3 regions of the Luteibacter sp. NPDC104163 genome follow, and region 3 is predicted to be linked to each of the others. Evidence: predicted binding sites of a transcription regulator. Region 3 holds the regulator's gene; each other region holds the start of a gene.

Region 1 (4,648 bases), on a different contig from region 3:
TCGGCGCCACGCTGCTTGGTGAGCACCCACAGGAGCCACACGGCGGTCAGGTACATCGGGAAGGCGAGCGCCTGCTTCAGCGTCTCCATCCAGCGGCCGGGGCGCGGGAGCATGCGCGCCACCGCAGGCACGAAACCCATCAGCAGGAAGGGCAGGGCCAGGCCGAGGCCCAGCGCCACGAAGATCAGGAAGGCGACGTACAGCGGCGCGGCGAACGCGAAGGCGATGGCGGAGCCCATGAACGGCGCGGTGCACGGGCTGGCGACCACGACGGCCAGTACGCCGGTGAAGAAATCACCGGTGGGGCCGGAGCGCGAGGCGAGGCCACTGCCCACGTTACCCAGGGAGCCGCCCACTTCGAACACGCCCGACATCGAGAGGCCGATGGCCAGCATCACGTAGACCAGCACGCCCACGATCGCCGGCTGCTGGAACTGCGCACCCCACTGCAGGCCATGGCCGGCCGCGCGGATACCGACCACGATGAGGCCGAGCAGGGCGAACGACAGCATGACGCCCGCGGTGTACCAGAGCGCGTGCCTGCGCGCGGCGGCCGGGCTCTCCCCGCTTTCCAGCACGGTGATGGCCTTGAGCGACAGCACCGGCAGGACGCACGGCATGAGGTTGAGGATCAGGCCGCCCAGCAGGGCGAGGCCGATGGCGGCGATGAAGCCGACCTTCTCGGCGCCACCGGGCATCAGGTTCGCGGGTGGCGGGGTCGGGGCGACCTCGCCCGGCGCGGCAGCCGGGGCAGGGGCGGCCGACGACGCGGCACTCGCCGCATCACCCACGGTGACCGCGCCCGAGGCGAGGTCGGCGCTGAGGTGGCGGGTCATCACCGGGTAGCAGATGCCGTTCTCGAGGCAGCCCTGGTAGGCGACCTCCAGTTCCACCTTCTTCGAGGCATCGGCGCCGTTGAGCGGCACCGGCACTTCCACCTGGTCGAAATAGACGATGGTGTCGCCGAAATGTTCGTCGTGGTGTGCGATGCCGCTGGGCCAGTCCGGCTCACCCGCCGATACGCCCGCGGGCGAGAGCACCTTGATCTCGGTCTTGTCGCGGTAAAGGTAGTAGTCCTTCGGCATCGTCCAGCGCAGGAGCAGGCTCTTACCGTCCTTCGCGAGGGCTTCGAAGCGGAACGCCTGGTTGGCCGGCAGGGCCTGGGCATCCGTGCCGGGGGTCGCCGCGGGCGCGCCGAGCAGTGCGGCGCCGTTGCCCTTCGCCGCCGGGGCGGCCGGGGCATCGCCGGCAGGGATGGTAGACGGCGCACCGATGGTGAGCTTCAGGTGCTCGGTGTTCGGCGGGTAGCAGATCTTCGGCTCCACCTCGTGGCAGCCCTGGTACTGCACGTCCAGCGCCAGCACCTTCGTCGCGGCGTCAGCCAGCGTGTAGGGCACCGTCGCCTCGATGTCGCCGTGGTAGATCTCCACGTCGCCCAGGTATTCGTCGTGCTTTTTCAGGCCATCGGGGAGCGTGGGCTCGCCCAGCTTCACTGCGGCGGCGTCCACCGCCTTGATCTTGATCCGGCCGCGGTACAGGTAATAGTCCGGGGCGATCCGCCAGTGCAGCTTCACCATGCCCGGCTGGCTGGCATCCGAGGTCAGGTGGAACGCCTGGGTGACCGGCAGCAGGTTGTCATCGTCCTGCGCCAGGGCGGGCAGGGCGAAGAGGCTCAGGCTGACCAGGATGGCCAGGTTCCGCATGAGGCGGGCGAACGACGGCATGGTGGCTCCATGGATCGGTGCGGCGACGAACCGCAAGGGCGTCGATGATTATGACCGGGTGAGTGCGGATTAGCTTGCATCCCCGTTGCCGCGGGCCCAATCGCGACTTTTTGTACCGGGAGACCTTGAACCGTTTCGTAGCGACGCCATGTCTCGGCCATCCAAAGCTCTTCCGATCACGGGCGTGCTTTGGCTAGAATTCTGGCACTCACCCCGGCCAAGTGCTAACGGGGTGGCCATTTTCTCTTACATAACAACCACCTGCTTTGGAGTCACTCATGAGCAAGCTGCGCCCGCTGCACGATCGCGTCATCGTCAAGCGCCTGGAAGAGGAGCGCGTCTCCGCCGGCGGTATCGTTATCCCGGACAGCGCCACCGAGAAGCCCACCCGCGGCAAGGTCATCGCCGCCGGTAACGGCCGCATCCTCGAGAACGGCAGCGTCCGTCCGATGTCGGTGAAGGAAGGTGACACCGTCCTGTTCGGCAAGTACGCCGGCCAGGAAATCAAGATCGACGGCGAAGAGCTGGTCTTCCTGAAGGAAGACGACATCGTGGCGGTCATCGAAGGCTGAGCCTCGCTCGCCTGACCTCGCGTTTCCCCTTTCTTACCTAATTTCCAAGGATTTATCCCATGGCAGCTAAAGAAGTCCGCTTCGGCGAAGACGTCCGCGCCCGCATGCTGAAGGGTGTCAACACCCTCGCCAATGCCGTCAAGGTCACCCTGGGCCCGAAGGGCCGCAACGTCGTGCTCGAGAAGAGCTTCGGCACCCCGACCGTCACGAAGGACGGTGTCTCGGTCGCGAAGGAAATCGAACTCGCCGACAAGTACGAGAACATCGGCGCCCAGATCGTGAAGGAAGCCGCTTCGAAGACCTCCGACGTGGCCGGTGACGGCACCACGACCGCGACGGTCCTCGCCCAGGCGTTCATCCAGGAAGGCCTCAAGGCCGTGGCCGCCGGCATCAACCCGATGGACCTCAAGCGCGGTATCGACCAGGCGGTCGTGGCCGCCGTCGGCGAGCTGAAGTCGCTCTCGAAGCCCACCGCTGACGACAAGGCCATTGCCCAGGTCGGCACCATCTCGGCCAACTCCGATGCCAACATCGGCGACATCATCGCCAACGCGATGAAGAAGGTCGGCAAGGAAGGCGTGATCACGGTTGAAGAAGGTTCGGGTCTCGAGAACGAGCTCGACGTCGTCGAAGGCATGCAGTTCGATCGCGGCTACCTCTCGCCGTACTTCATCAACAACCAGCAGTCGCAGCAGGTTGAACTGGACGACCCGTTCATCCTCATCCACGACAAGAAGATCTCGAACGTCCGCGAGCTGCTCCCGGCGCTCGAAGCCGTCGCGAAGGCCGGCAAGCCGCTGCTGATCGTGGCTGAAGAAGTGGAAGGCGAAGCCCTCGCCACCCTCGTCGTCAACACCATCCGTGGCATCGTGAAGGTCGCCGCCGTCAAGGCGCCGGGCTTCGGCGATCGCCGCAAGGCCATCCTGGAAGACATCGCCATCCTCACCAACGGCGTGGTCATCTCGGAAGAAGTCGGCCTGCAGCTCGACAAGGCCACGATCAACGATCTCGGCCGCGCCAAGCGCGTCGTCATCACCAAGGAAAACACCACCATCATCGATGGTGCCGGTGAAGCCGAGAAGATCCAGTCGCGCATCGGCCAGATCAAGGCGCAGATCGAAGAGACCTCTTCGGACTACGACCGCGAGAAGCTGCAGGAGCGCGTGGCCAAGCTGGCTGGCGGCGTTGCCGTCATCAAGGTTGGCGCGGCTACCGAAGTCGAGATGAAGGAAAAGAAGGCCCGCGTCGAAGACGCCCTGCACGCCACGCGCGCAGCCGTCGAAGAAGGCGTGGTCCCGGGCGGCGGCGTCGCCCTGATCCGTGCGCTCAAGGCGCTGGAAGGCCTGAAGGGTGCCAACCAGGACCAGGACCTCGGCATCGCCATCACCCGCCGCACGCTGGAAGCCCCGCTGCGCGCCATCGTCACGAACGCCGGCGAAGAAGCGTCGGTCATCGTGAACAAGGTGAAGGAAAACAGCGGTAACTTCGGTTACAACGCTGCCACCGGTGAGTTCGGCGACATGATTGCCTTCGGCATCCTGGATCCGACCAAGGTCACCCGTTCGGCCCTGCAGTACGCTGCCTCGGTCGCCGGTTCGATCATCACCACCGAAGCCGCCGTGACCGAAGTGCCGAAGAAGGACGACGGCGCTGGCCACGGTGCCCCGGGTGGCATGGGCGGCATGGGTGGCATGGACTTCTAAGTCCTGCTTCCCGCGTTACCGCTGCATGAGAAGGGCCCCGCATCGCGGGGCCCTTTTTTTTGGGGTCGCTCTCGTGGGAGCGCGCTTGCGCGCGATGCCTCAGTACGAAATCGTCGCCGAAGTAGCCGTAGTACTCAGCCCATAATTACACTGCGGATCGATGCCGGACGTATCGCTACCCTGCCACGGCGGGTTCGATACGCGCCGGTTGTTGCGGTCATACACCTGGATGTTGCTGAAGGTGATCGGGCCGCCGGGGTACTGGTTGCATGACGCGACGCTGTACACCTCGAGGACGCCGCCAAAAACCCAGGTGAGGTCAGCATACGGGTTGGTGGTCAGCGTGCTGGTCTGGCCCGTGGTCGTGTTCTTCGAATCGATCTTCCACGTCGAGCAGGCCTGGCCAGCGGTACAGGTGGAGTAGGTGTCGCCGACCACCTTGTCGCCGGCCTTCGCGGCGATCGGGTCGCTGTGGAACGTGGTGCCGTCAACGCAGCAGTTCCAGCTCGCGAGTGTCCAGGCTTTGTCACCGTAGCCGTTCCAACCAAGCACGGGCTGCAGGATCGACTGCACGGTAGGCAACTGCTCGAGGCCGGGGAAGAAGTAGATGACCTGGTCGTTCTTCGCCGACGGTGCGGACGGTACCGTC
Region 2 (4,648 bases), on a different contig from region 3:
CACCTGCGTGCGAAGGCGGAAGCTTGAACGATCGCGTGAAGCTCGAGGCCTCCTGGAAGGAGCGCATCGGCGAATATCTCGACCGGCCCGAGATGCTCGAGCTCTCCGCGTTCCTTCGTGACGAGAAAGCGCACGGCAAGGTGATTTATCCGCCGGGTCCCGAGATCTTCAATGCCTTCGAGCACACGCCGTTCGAGAAAGTCCGTGTCGTGATCCTCGGCCAGGATCCGTATCACGGACCCGGTCAGGCACATGGCCTGAGCTTCTCCGTGCGCCCCGGCGTGCGCGTGCCGCCGTCGCTGCAGAACATGTTCAAGGAAATCGAGAGCTGTCTCGGCATTCCTCGTCCGGACCATGGTTGTCTCACGACGTGGGCCGATCGCGGCGTGCTTCTGCTCAACGCGGTGCTCACCGTGGAAGCAGGGCAGGCCGGCTCTCACCAGGGCAAGGGCTGGGAAGGTTTCACCGACGCCGCGATCGATGTGCTCAACCGCGAGCGCGAAGGCCTCGTTTTCATGCTGTGGGGCAGCCACGCGCAGAAGAAGGGCCAGCTGATCGACGGCAAGCGCCACTGCATCCTGCGCAGCGTGCATCCCTCGCCGCTATCGGCGCACCGGGGTTTCATGGGCTGCGGGCATTTCGCGCAAGCGAATGCTTACCTGGCCTCACGTGGCAAGCTGCCGATCGATTGGTCCCTACCATCACGAGCGGACCTTGGCTGAAATGCAAAATGACACGGGCACCCCTTGATGCCCCGTCCATGCGTCGCAGCCGCGCTTTTCTTTACGCTGCTTCCTCTGGCGGCGTGCCGGACCATCGGAGCCGACGCACGCGGTCAGTGGCACCTGTGCGACATCGTCAGTCACCCGGAGGCCGCGGAAGGCCAGACGGTCACTTTCCGGGCGATGGTCCGGAGCGATGGCCTGGAACACACTGTACTGCTCGATGAGACATGCCCAAAGCAGGGCATTGTCCCCAGTAGCTTTAGCGCTGGCGCGGGTGCTGAAGTAAGTAGCGCGGTCGATGCGTTCCCTCCAGGGACGCGAGGGAAGCACATCGATGCTTTATGGACCGGCGTTATTCAACGGGAGGGCCGGATGATCGAGCTTCGTGTCACCGACATCCGCGACGTTCATGTGTCGAAGCCATGATCCGAAGGCACGATGAGCTCATGGATGAATCACAGCCATGCCGCGCCTGATTCAAAGCCTGAAAGACAAAAGCCCGCGGCCGAAGCGCGCGGGCTAAGTAGCAACCGAATCACTTGTCATCGTGTTTCGGCCCGCCTCGATCGCGTTTGAACGCTGCATCGAGGTCTTGGAAATCGGCGTTCCCGCCGATAGACGGGGACTAGATTAAATCCTTGGTCCCAGGGCTGGACGTCAGCGAGTGCCGTTCTGGCTTGTGGGTGCATCCCGGTGAGGTCTGTCCGGTTTGCCTTACCCGTGCGTAGGCCCTTGAGAAACTGCCTTCCGAGCACCATTTCCCTTACGTAGCAGCCACATACAGGCTGCTGCACGGCTCTCGGGCGTCCGCCTTGCCGTCTGCCTCCTGAATATCCCCCGGCCCCCACTGGACACCCCGGGGGTATTTCTGTACCATTGAGTACAGCTAACCAAGATTGAACTTCGGCAGGGGTTAGCACTCCCACCCTGGGACTGCTAACCTGCACCGATACCTTTCAGGAGGTTCCACACATGTCTCAAGCCCTCGCCACCCGTAACTACGGGCTACCGAGCGTCGTTGGCAGTCTGGATTCCTACATCGCGGCCGTCCATCGCATCCCGGTGCTCAGCCTTGACGAGGAGCAGACGCTTGCGCGGCGCTTCCACGACGACGCCGACCTCGACGCCGCCCGCCAGCTGGTGATGTCCCACCTTCGCTTCGTGGTGCACGTCGCCCGCGGCTACAACGGCTATGGCCTGCAGCTCTCCGACCTGATCCAGGAAGGCAACATCGGCCTGATGAAGGCGGTGAAGCGCTTCGACCCGGACCAGGGCGTGCGCCTCGTCAGTTTCGCGGTGCACTGGATCCGTGCCGAAATGCACGAGTTCATCCTGCGCAACTGGCGCATCGTCAAGGTCGCCACGACCAAGGCCCAGCGCAAGCTGTTCTTCAACCTGCGTAAGAGCAAGAAGCGCCTGGGTTGGATGAACGCCGAGGAAGTCCGCGTGGTCGCCCACGACCTGGGCGTGCCGGAAGCCACCGTCCGTGAGATGGAATCCCGCCTCTCGGGCCGTGACGTCGGCTTTGAAGCCCCGGCCGATGCCGATGACGACGAGAAGCCGGCTCCGGCCGCGTTCCTGGTCGACGAAGGCGCCGACCCGTACGACAACCTGGCCGAAGCCGACGCCTCGGACAACCAGATGAGCGCCCTGGGCTCTGCCCTCGCCAACCTGGATGCCCGTTCGCGTGACATCATCCAGCGCCGCTGGCTGGCCGAAGACAACAAGGCCACCCTGCAGGACCTGGCCGATGAGTACGGCGTCTCGGCCGAGCGCATCCGCCAGATCGAGGCGAATGCCATGAAGAAGATGCGCGTCGCCATCGCCGCCTGAGTGCAGCGAACGGCGTAAGATCCGGAACGGCCCCCTCGTGGGGCCGTTTTCCGTTGCCCCGAACGTGGAGTGAAAAGGATGCCCAGGGCCCTGGTCATCGAAGATGACGAAGTCACCGCCCGCGATATCGTCGCGGAGCTCGGCGCGCACGGCCTCAACGCCGAGTGGGTCGCCAACGGCCGCGACGGCCTGGCCCGCGCCCTGGAAAACGGCTACGACATCATCACCCTCGACCGCATGCTGCCCGGCATGGACGGCATCGATGTCGTGTCCGAGCTGCGCAAGCGCTCGGTCGAGACGCCGGTGCTGATGATCAGCGCGCTATCCGACGTGGATGAGCGCGTCCGCGGCTTACGCGCGGGTGGCGACGACTACCTGACCAAGCCCTTCGCGCCTGACGAGCTCGCGGCGCGGGCCGAGGTGCTACTGCGCCGCCATCGCCGCCCCGAAGCGGCCGAGACGCGGCTTCGCGTCGAGGACCTCGAACTGGACCTGGTGAAGCACAACGCATTGCGCAATGGCCAGCCGCTGACCCTGCTGCCCACCGAGTTCCGTCTGCTCGAATTCCTCATGCGTAACGCCGGCCAGGTCGTCACCCGGCAGATGATCTTCGAGCACGTGTGGGGATTCCACTTCGATCCGGGCACCAACGTGATCGATGTCCATATCGGCCGCCTCCGCCGCAAGATCGACGGCGCCGGCCAGGTGCCGCTCATCCGCACCGTGCGCGGCTCGGGGTACGTCCTTGCGCCCGCTGACTGACGCCTGGCGTTCCGCCACCTCGCGCCTGATCCTCATCTATGGCGCACTGTTCGCCATCTGGTGCGTGGTGCTGCTGGGTGTCGTCCAGTGGGAATCCTCGCGCTACCTGACGAACGTCGTGGACGGCATGCTTTCCGCGCGCCTGCATTACCTCGCAAAGACGGATCCGCGCCGGCTCAACGATACGGTCGACACCGCCAGCGCGATCGATGCCACCGGCTTCATGGCCGCGGGCCTGTTCGACGCGCAGGGCCGCCGGCTGGCCGGCAACGTCGCGACGATTCCGAAGGGACTCGAGGAAGACAACGTGATCCACGCGGTCGCGGCCCAGGTGGAAGACCACCCGGGCGAGAACGGCCGGCGTGCACGTGGCCTCGCCACTACGTTGCCGAACGGCCAGCGCCTGGTCGTGGTGAAGGAGAGCGCGACCATCGACGGTCTCGGGGCGATCATTCGCCGCGGTGCGTTGTGGGGTCTCTCGCTTACGCTGCTCCCCGGTGTCCTGGGTGGCATCCTCATCGCCCGCCGGCCCGCGCGCCGCGTGCGCCAGATCCAGCAGGCGATGGAACCGATCCGCGAGGGTGACCTCAGTGTCCGCCTGCCGGTCACCCGCGCCGGCGACGAGGTCGACCTGCTCGCCGGCACGGTGAACACCACGCTCGACGAGATCGAACGCCTGCTCGGCGAGGTCAAGGGCGTCACCGACAACATCGCCCACGACCTGCGCACGCCGCTCACCCGCATGCGCACGCGGTTGTACCGCGTACAGCAGCAGTTCGCGGACACGCCCGCCGCCGAGCAGCTCGAGGCCGCGGTCGAGGAAATCGACACGGTGCTGGCCCGGTTCCGCGCGCTGCTGCGCGTCTCCGAGCTGGAAGACCGCCAGCGCAGCGCATGTTTCGAGGACATGGACCTCGGCGCCGTGCTGAAAAACGTCCACGACTTCTATGCGCCGCTCGCCGAGGACCGCCACCAGCGTTTCGAACTCGATGTCGGCAAACTGCCGCCGCTGCGTGGCGACCCCCAGCTGATGTTCGAGGCGTTCGCCAACCTGGTGGGCAACGCGATCAAGTTCACCCCGAATGGCGGCGCGATCCGCCTGGTGGCGCTGACCGATCCCACGGGCGATGCGCGCATCGATATCGCGGATACCGGCCCCGGCATCCCGGTGGGCGAGCGCGAAGCAGTGTTCCGCCGCTTCTACCGTGGGGATGAGACGCGCGCCAAACCCGGCTGCGGCCTCGGCCTGGCCATCGTCAGCGCCATCGTGCGCCTGCATGGCTACTCGCTGGCAGTGGGTGGAAATGACGAAGGAGCGGTCTTCTCGG
Region 3 (4,648 bases):
TTCCTGCTGCTCGCCGCCGGCCGGGCGCCGAAGCAGGTGGCGGCGGAACTCGGCATCGGGCAGAAGACCATCTACATCCACCGCGCCGCGGTGATGAACAAGCTCAACGCCGGGTCGGAACTCGACCTGTACCGCATGGCGCAGGAGCGCGGGCTGATCCGCAGCTAGCACTGCCCCTGTGGGAGCGCGCTTGCGCGCGATGGGAGCTTGCCGCGGTCCATCGCGCGCAAGCGCGCTCCCACAAGTGACGGTCGTGTCCCTGTTTAGCCCTGCGCCTTGTCCAGCATCTTCTTCGCGTGGGCGCGGGTTTCCTTCGTGATTTCCACGCCGCCGAGCATGCGCGAGATCTCCTCGCGGCGGCCGTTGGCGTCGAGCGCCCTGATCCGCGTGCGGGTGGATTCGCCGTCGCTTTCCTTGGCGACGTTGAGGTGGTTGTGGCCTTGCGCGGCGACCTGGGGCAGGTGGGTGACGCAGAGCACCTGCACGCGCTCGCCGAGGGCGCGCAGCTTCTGGCCGACCACTTCGGCCACGGCGCCGCCGATGCCGGTGTCGACCTCGTCGAAGATCATGCAGCCGATGTTGTCGTTGCCCAGCGTCGCCACTTCGATGGCCAGGCTGATGCGGGCGAGCTCGCCGCCCGAGGCGACCTTGCGCAGGGCGCGCGGCGGCTGGCCGGGGTTGGCGCTGACGAGCAGTTCGCAGCGTTCGCGGCCCTGCGGGTCCGGATCGTCGCCGTCGGCGGGTTCCAGCGCCACTTCCAGCCGGCCGCCGGACATGCCGAGTTCGCCCATGAGGGCGGCGACCGAGGAGCCCAGCCGGGCGGCGGCGTCGGAGCGTGCTTTCGAAAGCGCAGCGGCGGCGGTGTCGTATTCGCTGCGCAGGCGGTCGCGCTCGCGGCCCAGCCGCTCGAGCGCGTCGCCGGCGCCTTCGAGCTCGGCAAGGCGCTCGCGCAGTTCCTCGGCCTTGCCCGTGAGCTCCTCGATCGGCAGCCGGTAACGGCGTGACAGGTCGTGGAGGTGGGTGAGGTGGGTGTCCACCTCGGCGAGGCGCTCCGGGTCGAGTTCCACGTCCTGGGCATAGCGGCCCAGTCCGTCCACGGCTTCACCGACCTGGATCTGCGCGCTGTCGAGCAGTTCCAGGGTGGGGGTCAGGGAGGCATCCAGCTCGGCGAGCCGCGAGAGTTCGGCATGCGCGCGCAACAGGGCACGGCCGATGGCGAATTCGCTCTCGCCGTCGAGCAGCTCCACCACGCCGTTGGCGCCTTCGGCGAGGCGGCCGGCGTTCGCGAGGCGGCGGTGCTGCGCCTCGAGGTCTTCCAGCGCGGCCGGCGCAAGCGCCCAGCGGTCGAGCTCTTCCAGTTCGTGCGCGAGCAGTTCGATCTGCCGCTCGCGGTCGTCACCGCCCGAGAGCTGGCGGATCTTCGCCACCGCGTCGCGCCAGGCCTTCGCGAGGTCACGCACGCGGGCCAGGCCTTCCTCGTTGCCGGCGAAGGCATCGAGCAGGCCCATCTGGTGCTGGCGCGAGAGCAAGGCCTGGTGTTCGTGCTGGCCATGGATCTCGACGATCAGGGCAGCGAGGGCGGACATCTGCGCCAGGCTGGCCGGGCGGCCGTTGATCCAGCCCTTGGAGCTGCCCTCGGTGCGGATCACCCGGCGCAGGCGGCAGGTATCGCCGTCGTCCAGTTCCTCCTGGCGCAGCCAGCCCAGGGCTTCCGGGAGGCCGGTGAGGTCGAACTCGGCGGCCAGCTCGGCGCGGTCGCTGCCGGCGCGGACCATGCCGCTATCGGCGCGGGCGCCGGCCAGCAGCATCAGGGCATCGACCAGCAGGGACTTGCCTGCGCCGGTTTCGCCGCTGACCACGGTAAGCCCGGGCCCGAAGGCCACTTCGGCTTCTTCAACGACGGCAAACTGGCGGACGTAGAGCGAGGTGAGCATGGGCACCGGCGTGGCGGATGGAATCACGCCAATTGTAGCGGGAGCCGCGTCGCAGGAACCGAGACTTGCAAGGCGGGCGCGCAGACCTTATTGATATCGCCTGCTATCCCGCCCTCAGCCCACCCACGCGCATGAATCCGTTTTCCGGCCAAGACATTGATGCTCGCGCGCGGCGACTGTTGCGTACCCTGATTTCGCAATACCTGTCCGATGGCGAGCCGGTCGGCTCACGCACGCTGGCGAAGTCCTCCGGCCTGGAAGTCAGCCCGGCGACCATCCGCAACATCATGGCCGACCTGGAAGAGGCGGGTCTCGTCGCGTCGCCGCACACCTCGGCGGGGCGTATCCCTACACCGCGTGGCCTGCGCCTGTTCGTGGATAGCCTGCTCGAGCTCAAGCCCCTGCCGCGCGACGAGATGGCGCGCCTGCAAGGCGGACTCCCGCCGCACCAGACGACCACCCGCGACCTGCTGGGCAACGTTTCCCACCTGCTCTCGGCCATGACCCATTTCGCCGGCGTGGTCACAGTGCCGCGCCAGGGCGACTTCCCGCTGCGCCACATCGATTTCGTGAATCTCCCGGATGCCCGCGTGCTGGTCATCCTGGTCTTCTCCGATAACCAGGTGCAGAACCGGGTCGTGCAGCTTTCGCGCCCCATCGACGCGGGCGAACTCGAACAGGCCGCCAACTACCTCAACGCCCACTTCGCCGGGTTCCGCCTTGCGGATATCCGGGCCCACCTGGCGGCCGAGCTGCGTGAGGCCGGTGGCGAGCTCAACCGGCTGCTGGCCAGCGCGGTGGAACTGGCGACCGCATCCTTCCGGGATGACGACACCGACGACGTCCTCGTCAGCGGCCAGACCAACCTCATGGGCTACTCCGAACTGGCCGATATCGATCGCCTGCGCGATCTGTTCGACGCCTTCCAGCAGAAGCGCGAGCTGCTCCAGCTCATGGAAAACTGCGTGAAGGCGCCGGGCGTGCGGCTTTTCATCGGCGAGGAATCGGGCTTCTCCGCCCTCGACGGCTGCAGCATCGTCACGGCTACCTACGGCACCAGCGGCCGCATGCTGGGCGCGATCGGAGTTATTGGACCGACGCGTATGGCATATGAGCGGGTCATCCCGGTGGTACAAGCCACCGCCGGATTGCTCAGTGACGCCTTGAATCGCGCCGTGGCGACCTCATAAACCGCCACGGGAGGCGGGTTTAGTATTTCCCGCGAATGTTCGGTCCCCTCGCGGGGGCCGTTTGCTTACATTTGGAGTAATCATGCAGAACCACGATCCCCACGCGACGGATCCGGCGCAGGAGAGCGGTGCCGCCAACAGCGTCAACGCCGATCTTGATGCCCTGACCGCCCGTCTGGCGGCCCTCGAGTCCGAGCTGTCTCAGGCGCGCGATACCGTGCTGCGCGAGCGGGCGGAGATCGAAAACCAGCGCCGCCGCCTCCAGCGCGACCTGGACCAGGCCCGCCGTTTCGCCAACGAGAAGCTGCTGGGCGACCTGCTCCCGGTGTACGACAGCGTGGCCCTGGGCCTCGCCAACGAGAACGCCGATGCGAAGGCGCTGCGCGAGGGCCTCGAGCTCACGCTCAAGCAGCTGGAAAAGGTCACTTCGTCGAACGGCCTCGTGCTGGTCGATCCGCTGCACCAGCCGTTCAACCCGGAACACCATCAGGCGATCAGCGCGGTCGATTCGACCGAGCATGCGCCGAACACGGTGGTCGCCGTGGTCCAGAAGGGCTTCGTCCTGAACGATCGCCTGCTGCGCCCGGCGCTGGTCGCGGTCGTCAAGGACCACTGAGTCTCACAACGCATTGAATTGATGGGGCAAGGCCCCATTTCCACAAACAGTCGCGGCCGCGGGGGCCGCATTGAAATTCGGAGCACGTTTTATGGCCAAGATCATCGGCATCGACCTCGGTACCACCAATAGCTGCGTCGCCGTTATGGAGGGCACCACGGCACGCGTCATCGAAAACGCCGAGGGCGATCGCACCACGCCGTCCATCGTCGCGTTCACCAAGGACAACGAAGTCCTCGTCGGTGCGCCGGCCAAGCGCCAGGCTGTCACCAACGCCAAGAACACCTTCTACGCCGTGAAGCGCCTCATCGGCCGCAAGTTCACCGACGCGGAAGTGCAGAAGGACATCAAGCTCGTGCCGTACGGCATCGTGGCGCACGACAATGGCGATGCCTGGGTGCAGACCGCCGATGGCAAGAAGATGGCACCGCAGGAAATCTCCTCGAAGGTGCTCATGAAGATGAAGAAGACCGCCGAGGATTTCCTGGGCGAGTCGGTCACCGAAGCGGTCATCACCGTGCCGGCGTACTTCAACGACAGCCAGCGCCAGGCCACCAAGGATGCCGGCAAGATCGCCGGCCTCGACGTCAAGCGCATCATCAACGAGCCGACCGCCGCCGCCCTGGCCTATGGCCTCGACAAGTCCGGCACGGCCGACCGCAAGATCGCCGTGTACGATCTCGGCGGCGGTACGTTCGACGTCTCGATCATTGAAATCGCCAACGTCGATGGCGAGAAGCAGTTCGAAGTGCTCGCCACCAACGGCAACACGTTCCTCGGCGGCGAAGATTTCGACAACCGCGTCATCGATTACCTCGTGGAAGAGTTCAAGAAGGAGCAGGGCATCGACCTGCGCCAGGACCAGCTCGCCCTGCAGCGCCTGAAGGACGCCGCCGAGCGCGCCAAGA

Evidence for each region. The regulator HrcA, encoded in region 3, represses chaperone genes, less so after heat shock. The targets are predictions, from matches to a motif close to TTNGCACTCNNNNNNNNNGAGTGCNAA.
Region 1: groES (co-chaperone GroES) is a predicted target of HrcA. The motif match lies at 1,926-1,952, and genes of this name have one in related genera.
Region 2: rpoH (RNA polymerase sigma factor RpoH) is a predicted target of HrcA. The motif match lies at 1,639-1,665, and genes of this name have one in related genera.

The regions. Positions count from the first base shown of each region.
Region 1 is NZ_JBVJMK010000026.1:1,779-6,426, forward strand. It holds gene ACZ6YI_RS20585 (protein-disulfide reductase DsbD family protein) at 1-1,724, opposite strand, end outside; gene groES (co-chaperone GroES) at 2,003-2,296, shown strand; gene groL (chaperonin GroEL) at 2,356-3,999, shown strand; gene ACZ6YI_RS20600 (hypothetical protein) at 4,099-4,648, opposite strand, start outside.
Region 2 is NZ_JBVJMK010000011.1:68,618-73,265, forward strand. It holds gene ACZ6YI_RS14400 (response regulator) at 1-27, shown strand, start outside; gene ung (uracil-DNA glycosylase) at 24-722, shown strand; gene rpoH (RNA polymerase sigma factor RpoH) at 1,698-2,558, shown strand; gene ACZ6YI_RS14415 (response regulator transcription factor) at 2,637-3,320, shown strand; gene ACZ6YI_RS14420 (sensor histidine kinase) at 3,304-4,648, shown strand, end outside.
Region 3 is NZ_JBVJMK010000002.1:210,658-215,305, forward strand. It holds gene ACZ6YI_RS04110 (response regulator) at 1-168, shown strand, start outside; gene recN (DNA repair protein RecN) at 264-1,934, opposite strand; gene hrcA (heat-inducible transcriptional repressor HrcA) at 2,066-3,124, shown strand; gene grpE (nucleotide exchange factor GrpE) at 3,207-3,740, shown strand; gene dnaK (molecular chaperone DnaK) at 3,832-4,648, shown strand, end outside.